Regions from separate parts of the Leisingera coralii genome, predicted to be linked through region 3. Evidence: riboswitches for the same ligand, from Rfam matches in the RefSeq annotation. Region 3 holds a riboswitch; each other region holds the start of a gene.

Region 1 (7,768 bases), on a different contig from region 3:
GATGTGCTTTGTCTGGTTCACCTGGGCCGGCGGCACCGCCATCGACCTGGAGCTGAACGGCGGCGCGGGCGGCCAGATCAGCTCGGCACCCGATGGCGACAAGATCTTTGCCATGGTGCAGTACATGCTGTCGCCCTGGCTGGGCTGGGCGATGTCGGTGATGATCGTGATCCTGCTGATGACCTACCTGGTGACCACGGCCGACAGCGCGGTACTGATCGTCAACACCATCAATGCCGCCGGCGACGAGGGCCCCAAGGCCCGCCCGCACATCGTCTTCTGGGGTGTGGCGCTTGGCGCGGTGGTGACGGCGCTGTTGCTGGTCGGCGGCCTCAAGGCGATCCAGACCGCGATGGTGATCGGCGCCCTGCCGTTTTCGCTGGTGATGGTTCTGCAATGCGCCGCCCTGATCAAGGCGATCTACAATGACGGCCGCCGCGCGCAGGCGGGCCTGGCCACCGCCATCACCCAGGAACCGGCTGAATAAGGATCTCCCCCGGCGGATGGCTGCGGACGGGCAGCGCAGCCATTCGCCACTTTACAACCTCCTCCGCTCCTTCATGCTAGGGGCGGACGCCTTCAACCAAAGGACCACAAAAATGACCAGATACTACAACAGGGAAACCCTTCACCCCGCAGTGCGGATGCATGCGGAGGAAGTTGCACAACACAAGCTGGACCGGCGCGAGTTCCTGAGCCGCGCAACCGCGCTGGGGGTGACCGCCTCTGCCGCCTACGGCATGATCGGCCTCAGCCAGCCGGTGCAGGCGGCGGCCAATGTCCAGGAAGGCGGCACCATCCGCATCCAGCAGGTGGTGCGTGCGCTGCTCGACCCGCCGCTGTTCAACTGGCCGCAGCTTGGCAACCTGGTGCGCGGCTACATGGAATACCTGGTGCAGTACAACGCCGACGGCACCTTTGAACCCCGCCTGCTGGAAAGCTGGGAGGTCAACGAGGACGCCACCGAATACCTGCTGCACATCCGCCCCGGCGTGCACTGGAACGACGGCCGCGGCACCCTGACCGCCCAGGATGTGGCCTACAACTTTGCCCGCTGGTGCGACGGCAAATGGGAAGGCAACTCGATGGCCGCCCGCATGGGTTCGCTGCAGAACGAGGCCGGCGACGGCCCCGCCGAAGGCTCGCTGGAGGTGGTGGACGAGCTGACCCTCAAGGTGAAGCTCACCCGCCCCGATATCACCATCATCCCGGCGGTGACCGAATACCCCGCCGCCATCGTGCCGGACGGCTGGTCCGGCGACCCGGGCGCCGACCCGATCGGCACCGGTCCCTACAAGCTGGTCGAATACGAGGTCGGCGTGAAGGCGGTGCTGGAGAAGAACCCGGATCACCAGTGGTGGGGCGAAGGCGCCCATCTGGACCGGATCGAGTTCATCGACTTCGGCACCGACGGCGCCACCCACCTGTCGGCGGCGGAGTCCGAAGAGATCGACATGGTCTATGAAACCGTGGGCGAATACGTCGACATCTTCACCTCCATCGGCTGGAACGTCAGCGAGTCGGTCTCGGCCAACACCCTGGTGCTGCGCACCAACCGCGACGCCGAGGTGGACGGGAAACAGCCCTACGCCGACGCCCGCGTCCGCCGCGCCCTGGCGCTGGCCTGCGACAACGCGGTGCTGCTGGAGCTCGGCTATGACGGCCGCGGCACCCTGGCGGAAAACCACCATGTCTGCCCGATCCACCCGGAATACGCCGACATCGGCGCCCCGGTGCGCGACGCAGAGGCTGCACGCCAGCTGATGGAAGAGGCCGGGATGCTCGACTTCGAGCATGAGCTGATCTCCATCGACGACGACTGGCGCCGCAACACCACGGATGCGCTGGCGGCGCAGATGCGGGATGCGGGGCTCAAGGTCAAACGCACGGTGCTGCCCGGCAATACCTTCTGGAACGACTGGGACAAGTACCCGTTCAGCTCCACCGACTGGGGCCACCGCCCGCTGGGGGTGCAGGTGCTGACACTGGCCTACAAGACCGGCGTTGCCTGGAATGAAACCGGGCTGGCCAGCGCCGAGTTCGATTCCATGCTGGAAGCCGCTTCGGCCATTGCCGACGCCGACACCCGCCGCGGCCACATGGAGAACATCGAGAAGTTCCTGCGTGACGACGGCACCATCATCCAGCCCTACTGGCGGTCGCTCTACCGCCACGCCCGCCCGGGTGTGATCGGCGCCGACAGCCACCCGATCAATGAAATCCACGTGCACAAGCTGGCACTGGAAGCCTGATCAGGGGCTGAAAGAAGAAAAGGGCGCGCGCCACACCGGCGCGCGCCCCTTTTTATGGCCAGATCTTTTATGGTCAGATCGCGACCTCGACCCGGCCGATCGGGTTGGAGCAGCAGGCCAGGATATACCCCGCCTCCACATCCTCTTCCGAGATGCCGCCGTTGTGGACCATATGCACCTCGCCCGCGGTTTTCTTGACCTTGCAGGTGCCGCAGATGCCGAAGGTGCAGCCCGACGGGATGTTGAGGCCCGACGCCTTGGCCACCGCCAGCACCGTGTCGGTCTCGGTGCAGTTTGCGGTCACGCCCGACGCGGCAAAGGTGATCTCGGCCGCCGCGGTCTCCTCGGGAACCACATCGTCCAGCTCCGGCGCATCGGCCTCGGTCTCCACCGGCGCGCCAAAGCTCTCCTGGTTGTAGTTCTCCATGTCGAAGCCCAGGCCGTTCAGCATGTCGCGCACCGCCTGCATGAACGGATCCGGCCCGCAGCAGTAGACTTCCCGCTCCAGGTAGTCGCCGGCGATGATCCCCAGCATGATCTGATTGAGCTGGCCGCGGTAGCCGGTCCAGACCTGATAGGGATCGTCCTCTTCCACCACGAAATGCAGCTTGATACCGGGCACCCGCGCCGCCATGCCTTCCAGCTGGCGCCGCGCGATGATCTCGCTGGGGCGCTTGGCGCAGTTGATGAAGCAGACGTCGGGCGACTGGCCGCGGTCGAACAGATACTGGGTCATCGACAGGCTCGGCGTGATGCCGGAGCCTGCAGAGATGAACAGGAACTTGCCGTTCGGACGCTTGGGCAGGGTGAACACGCCTGCCGGGCCGGACGCCTTGAGGAACATCCCCGGTTTCAGGTGGTCCAGCATCCAGCGGGTGCCGATGCTGTCCGCCTGCGCCTTCACCGTCACCGAGATCGACAGCGGCCGCGACGGCGAGGAGCTGATGGTATAGGTCCGCCAGACAGTCCCGCCCGGCACCGGCAGCTCCAGCGTCAGGAACTGGCCCGGCTGGTATTTGAACCACGCGCCGGACGGCGCGCGGAAGCTGAAGGTGGCGGTGTTCGGCGCCTCCGGCACGACCGAGACGCATTCCAGCATCTCGTCGTCCTTCCACGCCAGGGTTTCGTCCAGCGTCTCGAAGTTGGCCTGCAGTCCCATGCGCTTACTCCGCTGCGATCAGGTGGCGGCCGGTCAGCGCGCGGGTCAGGTGCCCGGCATACCAGTTGGAGAACTGGATCACGCCGCTTTCCTGGATTTCCGAGTACGGGCCGGGCTCATAAGCGGGCGAGTTGATGCCCTGCTGGTTGTCCTCCACCACGATGCGGTCCTCGTCATTGGTCGCGACCCAGACCTCGGTCAGCCGCTTCAGGTCATAGTCCTGGCCCTCGACCGCATCCTTGTGCACAAGCCACTTGGTGGTGACTTCGGTCTCGGTCGGGCTGATCGGGGTGACGCGGAACACAATCGAATGATCCGGCAGGAAGTGGTTCCAGGTGGTCGGGTAGTGGAACTTCAGGAGCGTGCCCGCATCGGCAAACGGCACCCGGCCCAGCTTCTTGGCCACCGCCGCCTTGCCGTCCATGGTATAGCTCTCGGCGCCCTCATTGAGCGGCATCCGCGCCACGCGGTACTGGCCGCGCGCGTCGATCTTGAACTGCGCCGGGATGCCCGCGCCTTCGATGCGGTCAAAGTGCTTCTGCAGGTGCGCCGGGGTCTCGCCGCCTTCGATGCCGGTGACGGACGGATCCTCCGGGAAGGTCCGGCACAGCGACGGGTGGTTGCCGCCGCAGTGATAGCACTCGCGGTTGTTCTCCCAGACCAGCTTCCAGTTGCCGTTCTCGATGATCGAGCTTTCATAGGCGACCTTGGCGTTGGCCAGGTCATGCGGCTCCAGATAGGGACGCGCGACCTCGGCAAAGGCGTCGAAATCCGGCGCCTCTTCCGCCAGGCAGATATAGATCAGCCCGGCCAGGTCACGGCAGTGCACCGGCTTCAGCCCGTGCTTGGAGGCATCGAAATCCGGCCCCATGTCGCGCGCCCACAAGAGCGAGCCGTCCAGCTCGTAGGTCCACTGGTGGTAGGGGCAGACCAGCTTGGGCGAATTGCCCTTCTTCGCCTTGCACACAACCGAACCGCGGTGGCGGCAGGCATTGTGGAAGGCGCGCACCTGGCCATCGGTGCCGCGCACGATGATGACGTTGTAGGCGCCGACCTGATGGGTCACGAAATTGCCGGCTTTCGGGATCTCGCAGGCAGGAATGGCAAACAGCCACTCGCGGTAGAAGATCTGCCGCATGTCCAGATCCAGAACGCCCGGATCGGTATAGAACGCCTGTTCCAGGGAATAGTTTTTCTGACGGGCCACCAGTTTGGCCAGAATGTCGCTGTCCTGAAGCATCTGCTTCTCTCCTTTGCCGCATCCCCGCGGCAGGTTGGCTTGGCTGCGGGCATGGATGGAGAGATTGCAGGCCACGCGCCTGCAACCGCCCCGCCGCCGCCCGCGGTTGACGTTTTTAGGGCAAGGCTGGTTTCCGGACTGTCCCGGGGCCATTCGGCGGCGGGGCCTGGCACCTTCCCGAAGCCATTGGCTTCAGTGGTTTTTTGCCATGCCTTGCCCGGGGTCACCGTTGCGGGGGCAGTGCCGGAGTTTCACCAGCTTCCCAATTCTCCGCCCCGAAGGGCGGCACCTTGCTGAGGCGGAAATTGCCCTATTCCCAGGCTATCGGCGGAGACAAATCCGACCCGCCAAAACCGGAAAAAGACATGCATATTATCCCCGCTCCAAGCCCGCTTCCGGCGCAAAATCTCAAACCGGCACTCGCCAGTCTGTTTGCGGCAAAGCACTGATCTGCGGCGCCTTTGCCTCCGAATCGGCCAGACGCACCGATTCGGCAGGCGGGGAACAGCGGCCGCGCCGGGCCGTGCCGCGGAATTCACCTCTTGCCGCGGCCCCTGCCCCGCGGGCAATAATTGCCCGGTATTCCAAGACCTTTCACCAACCCCGCGTGACCAGAAAGGGCCGCCCATGCCCGGACCAAAGACAGACAGCAGCGCTAAGACCATGATGGCCGTCGTGACCACCGGAAACGGCGGCTATGACAAGCTCGAGTACAAACCCGTGCCGATCCCGGAGCCCGCAGAGGGGGAGCTTCTGCTGCGGGTTCTTGCCGCCGGTGTGAACAACACCGAAATCAACACCCGGCTCGGGTGGTATTCCTCCAGCGTGACAACGGACACCGCCGCGGCAGCCGGCCACCAGGAAACCCAGGCTGAGCACAAGGCCGACGGCGGCTGGAACCAGGCAACCCCCTTCCCCCTGATCCAGGGCACCGACTGCTGCGGCGAGGTTGTTGCGGCCGGCCCAGGCACCAGTCAGGCCCTAACCGGCAAGCGGGTTCTGGTGCGCCCCTGCATACGCCCCAATGGCTACGGCGTGATGGACAACGTCTGGATGGCCTCGGACTTTGACGGCGCCTTTGCCCAATATGTCAAAGTCCCCGCCACCGAGGTGTTCCCCGTTGACTGCGCCTGGTCGGACGAGGAGCTGGCGACGATCCCCTGCGCCTACGGCACATCTGAAAACATGCTGCACCGCGCAAACGTCCAAGCTGGCGAGCTGGTGCTTGTGACCGGCGCCTCCGGCGGTGTTGGCTCGGCCACCGTGCAGCTGGCCAAACGCCGCGGCGCCCGGGTGGCGGCGGTCACAAGCCAGGGCAAGATGGATCAGCTGCGGCAGCTAGGCGCGGACGTAATCCTGGACCGGGGCAGCGACCTGCTTGCGGAACTGGGCGGGGAAACCGTGGACGCCGTTGTCGACAACGTGGCGGGAGAAGGCTTCCCGCAGATGCTCAAGCTGCTGAAACGCGGCGGCCGCCTGGTGTCCAGCGGCGCCATCGCCGGGCCGGTTGTCGATCTGGACATGCGGGACATGTATTTGAAGGACATAACCCTGATCGGCTGCACCGCCTGGGACGAGCCGGTGTTTCCAAACCTGATCTCATATATCGAGCGCGGCGAAATCCGGCCGCTGGTCGCCAAGGTCTTCCCGCTCAAGGACATCGCCAAGGCACAGCAGGAGTTCCTGGAGAAAACCCACTTCGGCAACTTCGTTCTGGTGCCGCCGCAGGATTGACCCGCCAGCCCTTTCAGGACCAATGAAAAAGGCCGCCCAGTCGGCGGCCTCTCCTCACTTCGACTTCCAGCTGTCCAGCCAGCGGCGGAACCGGCCTTGCCGCTCGGCAATCGCATCGCCCGCGGCATAGAGGCTGTCCTCGGCGCTTTCGATCATCGGGTCGATCCGCGCCCGCCGGAACCGGCGCCAGCGCACATAGATGGCCCACAGGACCGCAACCAGCAGCACCAGGAAGATGATGCTGAACCAATTGGTTGGCTTGTCCTCCGGCCCCGCCACCGGCTTGATCGACACCGCATTCGGGAAGATCGACAGGAACTCGTTGCGCCAGCCGTAGTGCATCACCGCCACCCACTCCGGATTGGCCTTGGTCGAGATGCTGTCATTGGCGTCCGTATACAGGTTCGCCGTGTCGAACTTGAAATAGGGCGGCCAGTTCCAGCCGGTGTCCTCGTTGCGGTAGACAATGGCGCGGCCGCTGGGGCGCACCCCCTGGATGAATTGCACATCGCGGTTGATCAGCTCCGCCGACTGGTCATCCGGCTTGGACCAGAAGATGCGGGTCCAGTCATTCAGCTCCTGCCGCTCCTCATAGGTGTTGACGATGCGCACCACGTCGTATTGCGGCAGCGTGTAATGCAGGAAGGCGCCGAACAGCACCCAGAAGGTGATCAGGAAGGCCCATTTGATGAAACGCACGGGGCAGCTCCTCACATGAAGTTAATGACATAGACCAGAAGCGCGATGGCTCCCAGCGGAACGATATAGACCAGGAGGATCAGCTTGCGCCGGAACGAGCGGTCATACTGCCTCAGCCCCCGCTGGATGAAGGCCGCGCGGTCGCCGGTCAACCCCTTGTCTTTCCAGCGCCGTTTCAGTTTCGCCCGCCGCACCTCGCGCGAGTAGAGCGACACCGCGCCATAGACCACGGTCAGCACCACCAGCAGGATCAGGACAAGGCGGATAAAGCCGAACATCTATGCTGCCTCTTGGTTACTTGTTTCCAGTTTCTCTTGTTGGGCACCAAACAGAGGTTCGCGCCCGGTCCCGAGGGTGGGCGTTTCACGCCCGCCGTCGTGCTGAAAGCACGCCTCCGGCGTGACGGGGGCGGGGACGGGCGCGAACCGGGCTGCAAGCAGCCCGGAAAGTGGTGTTTCCCTTAGACAGGATCATATCAGCGCCCCCTGACCCGGTTCACAGCCCCCCAGGGGCCAACCCGCTCCACCAGCCCCTGGCGCCGGTTCCGCGGCAGCTTCGGCATCCGCCCCTCCATATCCGGCTCATGCCCGAACAGCGCCTCCCGCGCCCCGGCCTTGTCCACCGCATACTCCCGCGCCAGGAACTCCGCTGCATAGGCCTTCTTGGTCTCCGGCCAGCCGCGGT
Region 2 (7,768 bases), on a different contig from region 3:
GGCAAACATGCCAACCAGATCGCTCAGATCCGAAGGGTTGCGGTTTTCGATTTCGCTTTCGCCCGCCAGCCATTCGCCGGCAATCAGGTTCAGTTTGGTCACGGAGAAGCCCCAGATGCTGAAATTCAGGTTTACGGCAGGATGGACTTCGACCCCAGCATCAGTCAAACTCAATAAACTGAACGCAATTTCAACTATTCTGAAGTCATGGCCCTGAAGATCGAAATGCTGCGTGCCTTCTGCACCGTGGCGCAAACGGGGAACCTGTCAGAGGCGGCAAGCCGGCTCGGCCGCACCCAGTCTGCCGTCTCGATGACGCTCAAGCAGATGGAGGACCATCTGGGCAAGAAGCTGTTTGAGGGGGAGCGCAAGAACCAGCTGTCGCCGCTGGGGGAGCAAGTCTTTGAACTGGCCCAGAAACAGGTTCGCCAGTTCGACCATACGGTGCAAAGCATCGAGATGGCGGCCGAGGCGATCCACGGGCTGATCCGCATTGTCTCGGTGCCGTCCGTGGCAGCGCTGGTGTTCCCGGCGGTGCTGGAACACATGACCGCCCGCTACCCAGGCTTGAAGGTCGAACTGCGCGACACAGACACCCAGCAGGTTCTGGACGCATTGGCCGAGGGCAAGGCGGATATCGGCATTGCTTCGGGCTATCACCCGCTGAATGGCGTCAAGGCGGTGCCGTTGTTCGAGGACCGTTTTGGCCTGGTTTGCTCCACCAGCCACCCGCTGATTCTGCAGGACAGCCCGCCCGTCATTGCAGATGTCACCGGCGCCGGGTTTGTGCGCAACGCCCTGTGCGATCTGATTCGCAATGAACGCTTTGCCGAGGCCAGCAGCGCGGCTGATGTGACGATCCACAACACCCACTCGCTGATCACCATGGTCAGGACCGGCAAATGGGTGACGGTGCTGCCGCAGACCGTCGCCCGCTTCATGCCGGAAACAACCGCCTTCCGCGCCATCGCTGACCTGCCCGAGAAACGGGAGGTCTACCTCTACCAGCGCGAACGCTCCCGGTTTGCGGCGCTGACCGGCGAATGCAGTGCTTTCATCCAGTCCTGCGACCTGTCCGCGGATCTGCCGGGGTAACAGATATGGCGCGACGCTGGGGCGGCGGCGTCATTGCGCACTAACGCCCGCCCGTCGCAACAGGTCAGCTGTTCTGCCCCAATGTTTCGCGCGCGAAACATCCGGTCAGCCTTGCTGACCGGTGCGCCGCGCCGCAGCGCGCGGCGCTTGGCCCAACGGGCGCCGGCTTTCCGCCAGGAAATCCGGCAACGGGCGGGAGAATTCCGCTGCCCCTCAGGCCAGGTGTTCAGGCCAGGTGAAAGGACAGATGCGGCGCGCTGCCGTCCGCATCCCGGACCTGCCGGGCCGTGATCCCGAAAACCTCAGATACCGTTTCCGGAGTCAGCGCTTGCTGCGGCGTGCCCGATGCCACCAGGCACCCGCCCGACAGCACCGCCACGCGGTCGCAGGTCAGCGCCTGGTTCAGATCATGCAGCGCCACCACGGCCGTCACCTGCAGGTTCCGGACGCAGTGCAGGATCGACAGCTGGTGATGGATGTCCAGGTGGTTGGTCGGCTCGTCCAGCAGCAGCAGCCCCGGCTGCTGGGCCAGCGCCCGCGCAATGTGCAGCCGCTGCCGTTCACCGCCGGAGAGCGTCGCCCATTCGCGCTTGGCAAACGCCTCCATTTCGACCGTCCTCAGCGCTTTTTCCACCTGCCGGCTGTCTTCCCCGCTCCAGGGCCGCAGCGCCGACAGCCAGGGGGTGCGGCCAAGCTCCACCACCGAGCGCGCGGTGATGCGCTCTGCGGTGTCGGCCTGCTGCTCGACTATGGCGATCCGCTGGGCAACTTCCCGGCGCGACAGCCGCGCCAGCGGCTGCTCCGCCAGCAGCACTTCGCCCTGCGAGGGCTTGGTCAGCCCCGCCAGAAGCCGCATCAGCGTCGATTTGCCGGAGCCGTTCGGCCCGACCAGCGCCAGCGTCTCACCCGGCTGCACCGCCAGCGACACATCGGACAGCAGCGCCTTGCCGCGCACCGAGAAGGACAGGCTGCGGGCTTCGATCCTCATCGCGCCGTCCTTTGCCCGCGAACCAGGATGATGGCAAAGGCCGGTGCCCCGATCAGCGCGGTGACCACGCCGATGGGCAGCACCTGGCCGGGGATGATGATCCGCGACACGATGTCGGCGCCGATCAGGAACACCGCCCCGGTCAGCGCCGCGGCCGGCATCAGCCTGCGATGCCCTGGGCCGACCAGGAACCGCGCCGCATGGGGGATCACCAGGCCGACGAAACCGATGGAGCCGACGATCGACACCATCACCGCGGTCATCAGCGCAGTTGCAAAGATCAGCACCACCTGCACCCGCCGCACCGGGATGCCCAGCGCCGCGGCGGAATCGGTGCCAAAGGTGAAGGCGTCGAGCGCCCGCGCGTGGAACCGGCAGGTCATCCAGCCCGCCAGTGCCAGCGGCACCGCCAGCCACACGTCCGGCCAGCGCACGCCGCTGAGATTGCCCATCAGCCAGAACATGATGCCGCGGGCCTGATCCGCATTGGCGGATTTGGCGATGATGAAGGCAGTCAGCGCATTGAACAGCTGCGAGCCGGCGATGCCCGCCAGAACGATCTGCGCCGCCGCCGCCCGGCTGCTGCCTGCCCCGGCGGCCCGCGCCAGAATGGCGACAAAGCCAAAGGCCAATAACGCGCCGTTGAAGGCGCCGAAGGACAGCGACAAGGCACCGCCGCCCAGCCCGGCAATGGTAACCGCCACCGCCCCGGTCGAGGCGCCGGCGGAAATGCCAAGGATATAGGGGTCCGCCAGCGCATTGCGCAGCAGCGCCTGCAGCACCACGCCGGTCACCGCCAGCGCCGCGCCGCAGGCCCCGGCCACCAGCGCCCGCGGCAGCCGGTAGCTCCAGATGATGCCCTGATCCACCGGGTCCACCGGCAGCCCCGCCCCGGCCAGCTTGTTGACCAGAACGGACAGGACAAGGTCAGGCGCAAGCGAGGTTTCCCCGATCATTGCGCCTGCCAGTACCGCCGCTGCCAGCACCGGCAAAGCCAGGCAAGCGCCCCGGAAGCCATGCCATGCTAGTGCGGCGGCTGCGCTCATTCGCCGTTGCCGATCGCGCTGAGTTCAGCGGCCAGATCTTCCAGCGCCGGGATCGCGCGGATGGTCGCGTCCATCGCCTGGGCATCCATCACCACGATGCGGCCGTTCTTCACCGCATCCATTTGGCTGGCGACCGGATCGGTGCGCAGGAATTCCAGCTTCTTCTCGTAGTCATCGGCGGCAAAGCGGCGGCGGTCCATGCGGGCGATCACGATGACCGTCGGATTGGCCTTGGCGATGGTTTCCCAGCCGACGGTCGGCCATTCCTCGTCGGTCTCGATGACATTGCGCAGGCCCAGCTGCTGCATCATGTAGCCCGGCGCGCCCTTCTGGCCGGCCACAAACGGGTCGCTCTCCAGCTCAGGCGAGGAGAACCAGAACACGGCCGAGGCGTCATCCAGCGCAACCTCTTGCGCCTTGGCAACAGCCGCGGCCTCGCGCGCCTTGTAGTCCGCGACCAGCTCAGCGCCCTTCTCGGCCTCGCCGAAGATCGCCGCCAGCTCCTCGATACCCTGGTACAGGCTTTCGGTGGTGAACATCTGGGTGCGGGTGCCGTCGCCACCGGTGGTGTTGTCCTTGCCGACGCAATCGGCAGGCATCACATAGGTCGGGATGCCAAGGTCATGGAACTGCTCCCGCTTGGCGACCACGCCTTCGGGCCCGACGTGCCATTCATACTGGGCCGCAACCAGACCGGGGCGCTTGGCCACCACGCTCTCAAAGCTCGGATCGTTGTCGGCGAGCCGATCGACCTTGGCATTGAGTTCAGCATATTCCGGCAGAACATCGTTGAACCAGACCGAGGTGCCCAGCACCTTGCCGCCCAGCCCCAGCGCATAGAGCACTTCGGTGGCGGCCTGCCCAACGGTCACGGAGGACGCCGCCGGCGCCTCGAAGGTAACGGACTGGCCGCAGTTTTCGATGGTCAGCGGGAAACTCTCGCTGGCTGCCGCGGCCTGGGCCGCGACGGTGAAGGAAAGGCCGATCAGGCCGGAACGCAGAAACATGATAGTCGATCTCCATGTGTCAATGACCGGAGAACGGGTGAAAGGGCATTGACCGGCAAGGCGGAGGATCTGAGCCCCCACATGCGGCACCTGATAGCGGTGGCGCATCCTGCCGGCAACCTCCCCGGACAACCCCGCCCGGTGTGCTTCGGTTTCATACCGGCAGGTCTCCTGACTGGCGGGTCATCGTCTGGGCCGCCTTCCCGGACCGCTGGGATCCAGTGACGCGATGGCTCAGCACTCGCCGCCTACAGTTGCGGGGGCAGTTCCGGTTGGTGCCCGGCAGGCACCGCGGATTCCCTCTTAGCCCTTGCGGGACCGGTGAAGCGCGCGTAGCGCATCGCTTTCGTTGCGGCAAGAAAAACTTGCTGCCGCCGCGGAAATCCCCTGAAAAGGGCGCGCCCGCCGGACGCCGCGGCAACCGCCCATTGAGCGGCTCAATCTTTTGGTGTTTGCTGCGCCGCATGGCACAACTCGCTTTTCAAATCCGGCCCGCAACCGCGGCCGACCTGCCGCGCATCGCCGCCCTGCACGCGGAAAGCTGGCAGGCGGCCTATGCCGGAGAGTTCCCGAAAGCCCGGCTGGAGGGCGGGATCCGGGAGCAGCTGCTGCGGAAATGGGCGGCCTACCAGCCGCAGCCGGGGGACATCCTTCTGCTGGCTGAACACGCTGGAACACCTGCCAAGCTGCTGGGCTTCTGCGCAGTCTGGTGCCGGCCGGAACCGTACCTGGACAATCTGCATGTCTCCCCCGCCGCACACGGCCTCGGCACTGGCAGCGCCCTGTTCCGGGCGGCGGTACGGCAGCTGCTGGCGCAAGGCCGGCAGAGCCTGTCGCTGACGGTCTTCCAATCCAATCAAAAGGCGCGGGCGTTCTACGCCGGGCTGCAGGGCACGGAAGCCGGAGCGCTGGAGCTCGATGTGTTTGGCAGCCCGGTCCCCAGCGTGACCGTCGTCTGGCCGGATCTCAGCCGGCTGAAGGTTTGATCCTGCGGGCAGCAGGCGCCGGCTTCGGCGCCCGCAAGAGCCTCACAGGATCTCATCCTCGTCGAACATCGGGTCGTCCTCCAGCTGGGCGCTGAGGTCCTCGACCGAATCCTCAGCTTTCTCGACCGAGCGGACCCGGCCCAGGTGGAACACGGCATCGCCTTCGTTCACGATGGGCATCACCGCGCGGCCGACAATCAGCCCGTCGAAGGGCGCCAGGATGTCCTCGTCCTGCTCGCCGAAAGGGTCGGACACCGACCCCATCAGATCCCCCTGCCGGACCAGTTCGCCATCGTCCTTGTATACCCTCAGTAGCCCGCCCATCGGCGCTCGCAGCCATTTGCTGGAGGCGCAGAACTGCGGCTGCGACTTGGGTTTGGAAATGCCCTTGGCCGGCACCATGCCCATGTGCCGCAGCACCCGCAGGATTCCGGCCAGCCCGGCCCGGATCGACAGCTCATCAAAGCGCAGGCCCTCGCCGGCCTCATAGAGCAGGATATCCTTGCCCATCTCCTTGGCCGCGCCGCGCAGGGAGCCGTCGCGCAGCGGCGACTGCATCACGATGGGCGCACCAAAGACCCCGGCAAGCTCCTGCGTGCGCGGGTTATCGGGCGAGATGCGGATCTGCGGGTAATTGGTCCGGTGGATCGCCGCCGAATGCAGGTCGATGCCGAGATCCGAGCGGGCCACCACCTCGGTCATGAACAGATGCGCCAGGCGCGAGGCCAGCGAGCCATGCTCGCTGCCGGGAAACACCCGGTTGAGGTCGCGCCTGTCGGGCAGGTACCGGGAGTGGTTGATGAAGCCGAAGGCATTGACGATCGGCACCGCGATCAGCGTGCCCTTGAGCGTTGTCAGGTTCGGCGCCCGCAGCAGCCGCCGGATGATCTCCACGCCGATCACCTCGTCACCGTGCACGCCGCCGCTGACAAAGACCGTCGGCCCGTCCTGACGGCCATGCACCACATGCGCCGACATGGTGACCGGCGTGTGGTCGGACATGACGCTGACCGGCAGGTCAACGGTCAGCCGCGAGCCCGGCGCCACCCTGGCGCGGCCGATGGCGAAATGCTGCCGCCCCCTCATGCCGTCACCCTTTGCCCTTGGTCCTGGTCGCGCCTGCCTTGGCGTGTTTTTCAAGGAAGTCGATCATCTTGCCGGCGATATCCAGGCCGGTGGCCTTTTCCACCCCTTCCAGGCCGGGGGAGGAGTTCACCTCCATCACCACCGCCCCGTGGTTGGCCCGCAGCATGTCGACGCCGCAGGCGTTCAGCCCCATGGTCTTGGCAGCGCGGACGGCGGTGGCGCGTTCCTCCGGAGTCAGCTTGACGACCTGGGCAGAGCCGCCGCGGTGCAGGTTGGAGCGGAAGTCGCCTTCGGCCCCGGTGCGCTTCATCGCGGCCACCACCTTGCCGCCGATGACGATTGCCCGGATGTCGGTGCCGCCGGCCTCCTTGATGAACTCCTGCATCAGGATATTGACGCCGGCGCCGCGGAACGCCTCGACCACGGATTTTGCCGACCGGTCGGTATCGGCCAGAACCACGCCGATGCCCTGCGTGCCCTCCAGCAGCTTGATCACGATCGGCGCGCCGCCGGCAAGTTTGAGCACTTCCTCGGTCTGCTTGGGGTCATGGGCAAAGGTGGTGACCGGCAGGCCGACGCCGTCGCGCGCCAGCAGCTGCATCGAGCGCAGCTTGTCCCGCGACCGCCCGATGGCGACGCTTTCATTCAGCGGGTAAACTCCCATCATCTCGAACTGGCGCAGCACCGCGGTGCCGTAGAAAGTGACCGAAGCCCCGATCCGCGGGATCACCGCGTCATAGCCCGTCAGCTTTTCGCCGTTGTAATAGATCTCCGGCCGCCGGGTTGCGATGTTCATGTAGCAGCGCAGCGTGTCGATGATGTCGAGCTGGTGCCCGCGCTCCTCAGCCGCGGCCTTGAGGCGCTTGTGGGTGTAAAGGTTGGCGTTGCGCGCCAGCATGGCAATTTTCATTTGGTGTCCTTTTCGGGTTGCCGCGCAGCAGCGGCGCGGCTGGCGTGGGCGGCGGTTGAATGGGTCTTCAGCTCTGCGCGGCAGGGGATCTTCGGAAAAGTCCTGCTGGCCCGCCCGCCGGGAATGGTCTCCGGCGCACGGGTCTCATCGCCAATAGGGATCAATAATCTGCATCAAGCCTATAAGGTGCCGCATCCGTTTTCAAACGTCCTTCCACTGGGAAATTGGGTGCCCCGAAGGACCAGAATACCGGCAGCGGGATGCAAGCCGGCCAGCAAGGCACAGTCTGCGTTGCCGTTTCCGAACCCCATGCGCACCTGGGTTGCTGCCCTAGTACAGCTATGGTAATTTTTTGCCTATAGGCAAAATTTCATTGGAAATAGCAAATGTTTACCTTTGACAGCGCCGCCGGCACCCTGGCCGGGCTTTATGGACGCGACTTCGGCGGCAAGGCCTCCGGCCGCTACAGGATCCCGCGCAAGCTGCTGCAGGAAATCTGCGGGCGGCGCAGGCTGTATGAGGAGGATGTCACGGCGCTCTCGCGTGCGCTGCTGGAAAAGGGTTATGTTCTGATCGATATGGACAGTTTCTTCGTGGTCATGAGCGCCAACGCTTTCGTCAACTACCGGCGCGCGGGCAAGGAGATACTG
Region 3 (7,768 bases):
AGCGGGCGCCGCTGCGGGGATGCGGCGGATCGGGGTGCTGACCGGCATGGCGCTGCGCGAGGAGCTGGCGCCGCACGCCGATATCGTGCTGCCCGACATCGGCCATATCCCGGCCTGGATCGACCGCTGAGCCATTGCTGATTCCCGTGCCCTGAGACGGGCAGGGGCAGTTTCACCGGCGCACGGCCCTTGTGCGCCGGTTTTTGCTGCGGCATACTGGGCACAAGTGTACAGAAATATCCCGCACCGCCGGATTCCAGTGCAAAAACGACAGCCATGGTCGGGAACGGACAGGTTCGGGCTGCCGGGACTGGCACAGTGGATGGCTATCGGCATTTGCGAAACTCGGATCTAGGGGAGACCGGCATGGCAGAGACAGGCGCACGCAAGAGGCGGGGCGGGGGCAGGGCAGGCGCGGCGGCCCGGCGCGGCAGCGCGGCGCTGGAGCAGATGCCCTGGCAGATCCCGGTCAACATCGACCGGCCCACCGAACCATTGACCGAGGAAGGCATCCAGGCGATCCACGAGGGCGCGATGCGCATCCTGGAAGAGATCGGCGTGGTGTTCCTGAACCCTGAGGCGCTGGAGATCTTCAAGCAGGCCGGCGTCAGGGTCGAGGGCGAGCTGGTCAGGATGGACCGGGATTTCGTGATGGAGATGGTGGGCAAGGCGCCCCGCGAATTCTCGATCACCCCGCGCAACCCGGACCGGACGATCCCGCTGGGCGGCAATCACATCCTGTTCGGCAACGTGTCCTCGCCGCCGAACTACTGGGATATGGAGCTGAACAAGAAGGTGGCGGGCAACCGCGAGCAATGCCGCAACCTCTTGAAACTGACACAGTATTTCAACTGCATCCACTTTGCCGGCGGCTACCCGGTGGAGCCGGTGGACATCCATGCCTCGGTCCGCCACCTGGATGTGCTCTATGACAAGCTGACCCTGACCGACAAGGCGATGCATGCCTATTCCCTGGGCAAGGAGCGGGTCGAGGATGTGATGGAGATGGTGCGGATTGCCGGCGGCCTCAGCGATGAGGAGTTCGAGGCCAAGCCGCATATGTACACCAACATCAACTCCACCTCGCCGCTGAAGCACGATTTCCCGATGATCGACGGCTGCCTGAGGCTGGCGCGGCGGGGGCAGGCCATCGTCGTCTCGCCGTTTACCCTGGCGGGCGCGATGGCGCCGGTGACCATGGCGGGCGCGGTGGCGCAGTCGATTGCCGAGAGCCTGTGCGCGATTGCGCTGTTCCAGTATGTGCGCCCGGGCACGCCCTGCGTGATCGGCACCTTCACGTCGAACGTGGACATGAAATCGGGCGCGCCGGCATTCGGCACGCCGGAATACATGCGCTCGACCCAGATGACCGGGCAGATGGCGCGCTTTTACGGGCTGCCGATGCGGTCCTCGGGCGTCTGCGCCGCCAACGTGCCGGACGGGCAGGCGGTCTGGGAGACCTCGAATTCGCTGTGGGCGGCGGTGCAGTCGGGCACCAACATGGTCTACCACGCGGCCGGCTGGCTGGAGGGCGGGCTGATCGCCAGCCCCGAGAAGTTCATCATGGATTGCGAGATCCTGCAGCAGATCGAACGCTACATGCAGCCGCAGATTTCCGCCACCGGGCCGGAGGAGATTGCGCTGGATGCCATCAAGGAGGTCGGCAACGACGGCCACTTCTTTGGTATCCAGCACACCCAGGACCGCTATGCGACGGCGTTTTACCAGCCGTTCCTGAGCGACTGGCGCAACTATGAGGCCTGGGAGGCGGCGGGCGCCACCTGGACCGCGGAGCGTGCCCACAAGCTGTTCAAGGAAATCATCGCCGATTTCGAGGAGCCGCCGATGGATGCGGCGATCCGCGACGAGCTGGCGGATTTCGTTGCCCGCCGCAAGGCCGAGGGCGGGGCGCCCACCGACTTCTGAAACCGGCAGCTGCCCGGGAAAAGCGGAGGGGGTTCCCTCCGCTTTTCTGTTTGGAGACCCGGCGGCAGGACAGATCCTGCCGGTCCGGCAGGCTCGGTCCGCTGCAGGCTTGCCTCCTGGCGCCAGCCGGTCCAGTAGGGGACAGCCGGAGCCGGCCAGGCAAATTGCTGTGCCGGAACTGCTTGGCCAGAGGCCGGCAGCCGGACTATGATCGTAATACGCACGGAGACGGTGTCTGCTGCGCAAGGCGGCGGGCTTGGTTCAAAAGAAAAAATCGGGGGAAATGCGCGCGATAAATCACGCAAATTTGCTTTGTTGGGCCTTTCTTAACCAGCAGGCGTCAAGACTGCAGCATAGGCAAAGAGGGGCCATTGCATGCACGGTCTGATCAACAGGGCGATTCAGGCTTTTGTGACCAGTACCTACGGGGCGGACCGCTGGGAAGAGGTTATGGAAGAGGCCGGGCTCGGGTTTACCGAGTTCGAAGCAATGCTGTTTTACACCGATGAGCAATCGGGCCGGATGCTGACGGCGATGGAAAAGATCCTGGCGCGCCCCCTGCCGGAAATGCTGGAGGACATGGGCACGTTCCTGGTGTCCAACCCGCAGGTGGAGGCGCTGCGGCGGCTGCTGCGCTTTGGCGGCGTGAACTACGTGGAATTCCTGCACTCGCTGGACGACCTGCCGGACCGGGCGCGGCTGGCGGTCTCGGACCTGCACCTGCCCGGGCTGGAACTGGTGGAGCAGGCGCCGCAGCAGTTCGAACTGGTCTGCCAGCCGGGGCTGCCGGGTTATGCCTATGTGCTGATGGGCGTTCTGCGGGCGATGGCCGATGATTACGGCGATCTTGTGTTCCTGGACCACAGCGGCACCCAGGACGGTGCCGAGGTGATTTCCATTACCCTGGTGGAAACCAAGTTTGCCGCCGGGCGCGAGTTCGATTTGGGAGCGCATTCGCTATGATGTCACTCCAGCAGCTGACGCAGATGGCAGGTGTTGTCTGCCCGATGTACGCGATTGTCGATGCCAAGGGGCGTATTGTCTCTGCCGGGCCTACCCTGAAGAAGCTGCGCCCGCAGCTGAACTGGGAGGGGCGGCGGTTCTTCCGGGTTTTCGACCTGTCCCGGCCGCGGTCGGTGCGCTCGGTGGAGGATCTGTTGCGCACTTCCGGCAGCAAGCTGCACCTGCAGTTCCGCGACGCGCCGCAAACCGGGCTGAAGGGGGTTTGTTCGCCGCTGCCGGACGGCGAGGGCGCGTTCATCAACCTGTCCTTCGGGATTTCCGTGCTGGAGGCGGTGCGCGACTATGACCTGACCAGCGCCGATTTCTCGCCCACCGATCTGACCATCGAAATGCTCTATCTGGTGGAGGCGAAATCCGCCGCGATGGAGGCGTCGCGCCAGCTCAACCTGCGTCTGCAGGGGGCCAAGATCGCCGCCGAGGAACAGGCCTTTACCGATACATTGACCGGGCTCAAGAACCGCCGGGCGATGGATCACGTGCTGGGTCGGCTGATTGCCAGCGGCCGCGAGTTTGCGCTGATGCATCTGGATCTGGACTTCTTCAAGCAGGTGAATGACACGCTCGGCCATGCGGCCGGCGATGCGGTGCTGCAGCATGCGGCGCGGATCATGGTGGAATGCACCCGCCAGTCGGACACGGTGGTCCGGGTGGGCGGCGACGAGTTTGTGATGATCCTCGAAGGCGTGCTGGACACGGCGCGGCTGGCGGCCATTGCCAAGCGCCTGATCCAGCAGCTGGAGGAGCCGATCCCCTTTGGCGCCCAGACCTGCCGGATCTCCGCCAGCGCCGGCACCACCCTGTCGACCTGGCAGAAGGTCCCGGATGCGCAGCAGCTGCTGAACCAGGCGGATCTGGCGCTTTATGCGGCCAAACGCGCCGGGCGGGCGCAGCACTGCTTCTACCGTGAAGGCATGGAGAAGGACGACGCGGGCACAGGCGCTTGCGGCAGCGGTGCGGATACGCCGCAGCAAAAGGCCAGCGGCTCCGCTTCCTGACCGGCGGGGTTGCAGCAGGCCAGACTGGACCACAGCGGAAGACTGGCCGGGGTTCAGGGCCGGCAGACCGCGGCGGCTTCTTCAAGAGGGGGAAGCGGATGCCCCGCTGGGGGGCTGCCAGATCCAAGTTTCTTTTCAGGGGGGGCGCTGGTGCTGAAAGTGGCTGACGTTAAGCGCCTTTCTGTGCTGGCGCGGAGGGTGCAGGCGGTTCGGGCTGCCGTGTGCGGTCTTTAACCAGCCTGACAGACTTCAGCAGATTTGCCCGATTGCCGCCGGTTCTGGTCCGGCTGGGAGACCCCCGGTTAAAAAGGAACACGGTGAGGTGTTGCCAGCAGGCGCCGAACCCGTGACTGCCCCCGCAACTGTGAGCGGAGAGCAATGCTGCAACAGGCCGCTGTTCCAAGGGGCGGGAAGGCGCGGCAAAACCCCGGCCCGCGAGTCAGGAGACCTGCCAGGAATGATCCGCCTGTCCGGGTGCGGGGCGCGCCAAGGACAACGGACTTCCGCAGCGGGGGCAGTCTTCACCGTCTGCGGGGGGCAACGCCTGCCAAAGACCAAGAAAATTGAACATGCTGCCCGGCATGGGCCGCCGCTTGGCCTGTGCTTGCTGTGCTGGCGGGAGGAATGGAAAATACGCAAAGCAAGCCTGTCCCTGGCCGCGGCCCTGCAATCGCAACCGCCCTGGAGGAAGAGGCCGCCGATCTGGGAGAGATCATCGTTTCCGGGGGGTACCCCGGCCGAGGCCCGGAAATACGGCCGCTCCGTCCCGGTCCTGGCCAGCGAAGAGATCGAAGGCCGCGGTATCACCACGGTTCAGGACGCGCTGCGTTCGGTCCCTGGCCTGATGTTGAACGGCTCCGGCAACAGCTTTACCAGGTCCGCATCCGCGGTGCCGAAGCAAATCGCACGCTGATCCTGGTTGACGGCGCCGAAGCCAACGGCCCGGACGGGATCCGCCGCCCGGAGCATGAGCTGCTGCTGGGCGCTGCCCTGCAGACTTTCAATGGGCCCGGGTCTGCCGCAACCGATGCGCGGCATGTGGCAGGCAACTGGGATGCCCAGTCCTTTGGCTCTTTCGCGGCTGCCGAACTGCCGGACCCCGCCGCCGCGGATGTCTCCGCTCAGTATGAGCTGACGCCGAAGATGATGCTGACCGGACAGGTCACGCTCACGGCTGCCTCCTCTGCTCTGGTGCAGCAGGCCGCGCTTTTGCCCCGCCCGCCGGACCTGAACATCCCGGTATCACCGGAAGAACCTTCTGCCGCCGCACCCGCGCTTCAGCCCGCGGTGACCGCGGCGCCTGTCCTGCGTTCTGCGGCCGGCACGCCTGCGCTTGCCGCACCGGCCAGAGCGACATCGCGCCTGCACGGCCTGCTCCGCCGTCCCCCCCCGGGTGCGGTGGCTTCTACTGCGCCGCCATTTCCGTCTTCAGCGGCAGTGCAAGAGCAGGTGGCAGGCAGCGAAGGGTTCGCGGAGAACGCGGCTCCGGTGCGGCGCTTCCCGGCAATTCTGCTCAACAGTTCGGCCTCAAGCGGCGATAGGGCGCGGCCATCCTGGTCCGGGTTGAACGCCAGAAGCGCCGCCGCAGCGGGAGGCGCCGCGCAAATAGCGCGCGATACTTCCTTGCCGGAAGCTCAAAAGAAATGCTGTTTCTGGGGAGGAAGAAGTGGCAGCCCGTAGGGGAATCGAACCCCTCTTTCCAGGTTGAAAACCTGGCGTCCTAACCGATAGACGAACGGGCCACTCTGTCTGTGAGGCGGTGTTTACTGATTGCGCCGGGTGGGCGCAAGAGGGTTTTTGCAGAAATGCGAAGATTTTTTGCGCGCTGTTTTGCTGGGGTAAGTCGCTGAAAACAAACGCAAAAAATCGCGCTGTTAGCGCGTCTCGACTGTCTGTCTCTGGCGGGGGAAGTGGCAGCCCGTAGGGGAATCGAACCCCTCTTTCCAGGTTGAAAACCTGGCGTCCTAACCGATAGACGAACGGGCCACTCTGTGCGTGAGGCGGTGTTTACTGATTGCGCCGGGTGGGCGCAAGAGGGTTTTTGCAGAAATGCGAAGATTTTTTGCGCGCTGTTTTGCTGGGGTAAGTCGCTGAAAACAAACGCAAAAAATCGCGCTGTTAGCGCGTCTCGACTGTCTGTCTCTGGCGGGGGAAGTGGCAGCCCGTAGGGGAATCGAACCCCTCTTTCCAGGTTGAAAACCTGGCGTCCTAACCGATAGACGAACGGGCCACTCTGTGCGTGAGGCGGTGTTTACTGATTGCGCCGGGTGGGCGCAAGAGGGTTTTTGCAGAAATGCGAAGATTTTTTGCGCGCTGTTTTGCTGGGGTAAGTCGCTGAAAACAAACGCAAAAAATCGCGCTGTTAGCGCGTCTCGACTGTCTGTCTCTGGCGGGGGAAGTGGCAGCCCGTAGGGGAATCGAACCCCTCTTTCCAGGTTGAAAACCTGGCGTCCTAACCGATAGACGAACGGGCCACTCTGTGCGTGAGCGGGTATTTAGTTATAAGCGCTGGAACCCGCAAGAGGAAAAATACGCATTCGCGCATTTTCTTATCCACAGGCTGCAAGTGCTTGAATTCTCACGCTTCGGCGGCGTCCTCCAGGCGCAGCTGGGGGCTTTGGCGGCCGCCCCAGGTGTTTATTTCCAGCCGTCCGGCAAAATGGAAGCGGGCGCCGCCGTGCTCCAGCAGCCGCGGGCCAAGGGCAGTGTCGAAAGCGCCAAAGCAGATCGCATCCACGCCGCCGCCCATACCGTCGCTGAGCGACAGTTTCAGGTGGCTTTCGCCGATCTTCTTGGCAAAGCGCACCTGCAGGTCGGGCAGCGCATAGCGCGGGGCAGGGGCGCCGGCGCCAAAGGGGCCTGCCTGTTCGATCTGTCCGATCAGGTCCACCGTGGCGGCGCCGGGCATCAGGGCGCCGTCCAGTTTCAGATCCGCTGGGCCGCCCTGGCCTGCGCCCTGTTTGGCCAGCAGCTCGGTCAGCCGCTCCATGGCCGGTTCCAGCTTGTGCCGCATCACGGTGAGGCCCGCTGCCATCTTGTGGCCGCCGCCCTTGACCAGCAGGCCCTCAGCCGCCAGCCGCTGGATCGAGGCGCCAAGGTCGACGCCGGAGACCGAACGCCCCGATCCCTTCCCCTCTTCCCCGTCAAAGCCGATGACAATCGCGGGCCGGTTGGCGGATTCTTTCAGGCGGGAGGCAACGATGCCCACGACGCCAGGGTGCCAGCCCTCGCCGGCGGCCCAGACAAGGGGGGCATCCAGCCCGCGTGCCTCGGCCTGGTCCAGCGCCGCGGCGCGCACCGCGTTTTCGATGTCGCGGCGTTCGGTGTTCAGCTGATCCAGCCGTTCGGCCAGGGCGGCGGCCTCATGCGGGTTGCCGGTGGACAACAGCCTTGCGCCCAGGTCTGCCTTGCCGATCCGGCCGCCGGCATTGACCCGCGGCCCCAGCAGAAAGCCGAGGTGATAGGTGGAGGGCGCCGAATCCATGCGGCTGACGTCGGACAGCGCCACCAGCCCGGGGCGTTTGCGCGCCGCCATGACCTTCAGCCCCTGGCGCACCAGCGCCCGGTTGGCGCCGATCAGGGGGGCCACGTCGGCGACGGTGGCCAGTGCCACCAGATCCAGCAGCGCCATCAGGTCCGGACCCTTTGCGCCTGCTTCGCGCATCTGCCGCCCGGCCTCGACCAGCATCAGGAACACCACGCCGGCGGCGCAGAAATAGCCCAGGTCGCCGCTTTCGTCCTGCCGGTTGGGGTTCACCACAGCGACGCACTCCGGCAGCGTCTCGCCGCCCAGGTGGTGGTCCAGCACGATCACATCGGCGCCC

The links. Region 3 has a riboswitch for cobalamin ahead of ACFMBG_RS09630 (hypothetical protein). Riboswitches for the same ligand answer to the same signal wherever they lie in the genome.
Region 1: it holds a riboswitch for cobalamin, as region 3 does, so the genes downstream of both, ACFMBG_RS16660 (aromatic ring-hydroxylating oxygenase subunit alpha) here and ACFMBG_RS09630 (hypothetical protein) in region 3, are expected to answer to the same signal.
Region 2: it holds a riboswitch for cobalamin, as region 3 does, so the genes downstream of both, ACFMBG_RS11185 (ABC transporter substrate-binding protein) here and ACFMBG_RS09630 (hypothetical protein) in region 3, are expected to answer to the same signal.

Annotation. Positions count from the first base shown of each region.
Region 1 is NZ_JBHUPT010000054.1:22,070-29,837, forward strand. It holds gene ACFMBG_RS16645 (BCCT family transporter) at 1-487, shown strand, start outside; gene ACFMBG_RS16650 (ABC transporter substrate-binding protein) at 600-2,252, shown strand; gene ACFMBG_RS16655 (FAD-binding oxidoreductase) at 2,326-3,411, opposite strand; gene ACFMBG_RS16660 (aromatic ring-hydroxylating oxygenase subunit alpha) at 3,416-4,651, opposite strand; cobalamin riboswitch at 4,759-4,959, opposite strand; gene ACFMBG_RS16665 (alcohol dehydrogenase family protein) at 5,279-6,385, shown strand; gene ACFMBG_RS16670 (DUF1523 family protein) at 6,440-7,084, opposite strand; gene ACFMBG_RS16675 (hypothetical protein) at 7,096-7,362, opposite strand; gene ACFMBG_RS16680 (DUF6638 family protein) at 7,560-7,768, opposite strand, start outside.
Region 2 is NZ_JBHUPT010000029.1:78,022-85,789, forward strand. It holds gene ACFMBG_RS11165 (aldehyde dehydrogenase family protein) at 1-102, opposite strand, end outside; gene ACFMBG_RS11170 (LysR family transcriptional regulator) at 208-1,095, shown strand; gene ACFMBG_RS11175 (ABC transporter ATP-binding protein) at 1,322-2,083, opposite strand; gene ACFMBG_RS11180 (FecCD family ABC transporter permease) at 2,080-3,129, opposite strand; gene ACFMBG_RS11185 (ABC transporter substrate-binding protein) at 3,126-4,136, opposite strand; cobalamin riboswitch at 4,281-4,474, opposite strand; gene ACFMBG_RS11190 (GNAT family N-acetyltransferase) at 4,601-5,122, shown strand; gene ACFMBG_RS11195 (succinylglutamate desuccinylase/aspartoacylase family protein) at 5,165-6,208, opposite strand; gene rimK (30S ribosomal protein S6--L-glutamate ligase) at 6,213-7,118, opposite strand; gene ACFMBG_RS11205 (hypothetical protein) at 7,505-7,768, shown strand, end outside.
Region 3 is NZ_JBHUPT010000023.1:77,082-84,849, forward strand. It holds gene ACFMBG_RS09610 (HAD family hydrolase) at 1-130, shown strand, start outside; gene ACFMBG_RS09615 (trimethylamine methyltransferase family protein) at 367-1,926, shown strand; gene ACFMBG_RS09620 (heme NO-binding domain-containing protein) at 2,302-2,889, shown strand; gene ACFMBG_RS09625 (diguanylate cyclase domain-containing protein) at 2,886-3,944, shown strand; cobalamin riboswitch at 4,207-4,414, shown strand; gene ACFMBG_RS09630 (hypothetical protein) at 4,402-4,857, shown strand; tRNA gene ACFMBG_RS09635 (tRNA-Glu) at 5,612-5,686, opposite strand; tRNA gene ACFMBG_RS09640 (tRNA-Glu) at 5,856-5,930, opposite strand; tRNA gene ACFMBG_RS09645 (tRNA-Glu) at 6,100-6,174, opposite strand; tRNA gene ACFMBG_RS09650 (tRNA-Glu) at 6,344-6,418, opposite strand; gene recJ (single-stranded-DNA-specific exonuclease RecJ) at 6,523-7,768, opposite strand, start outside.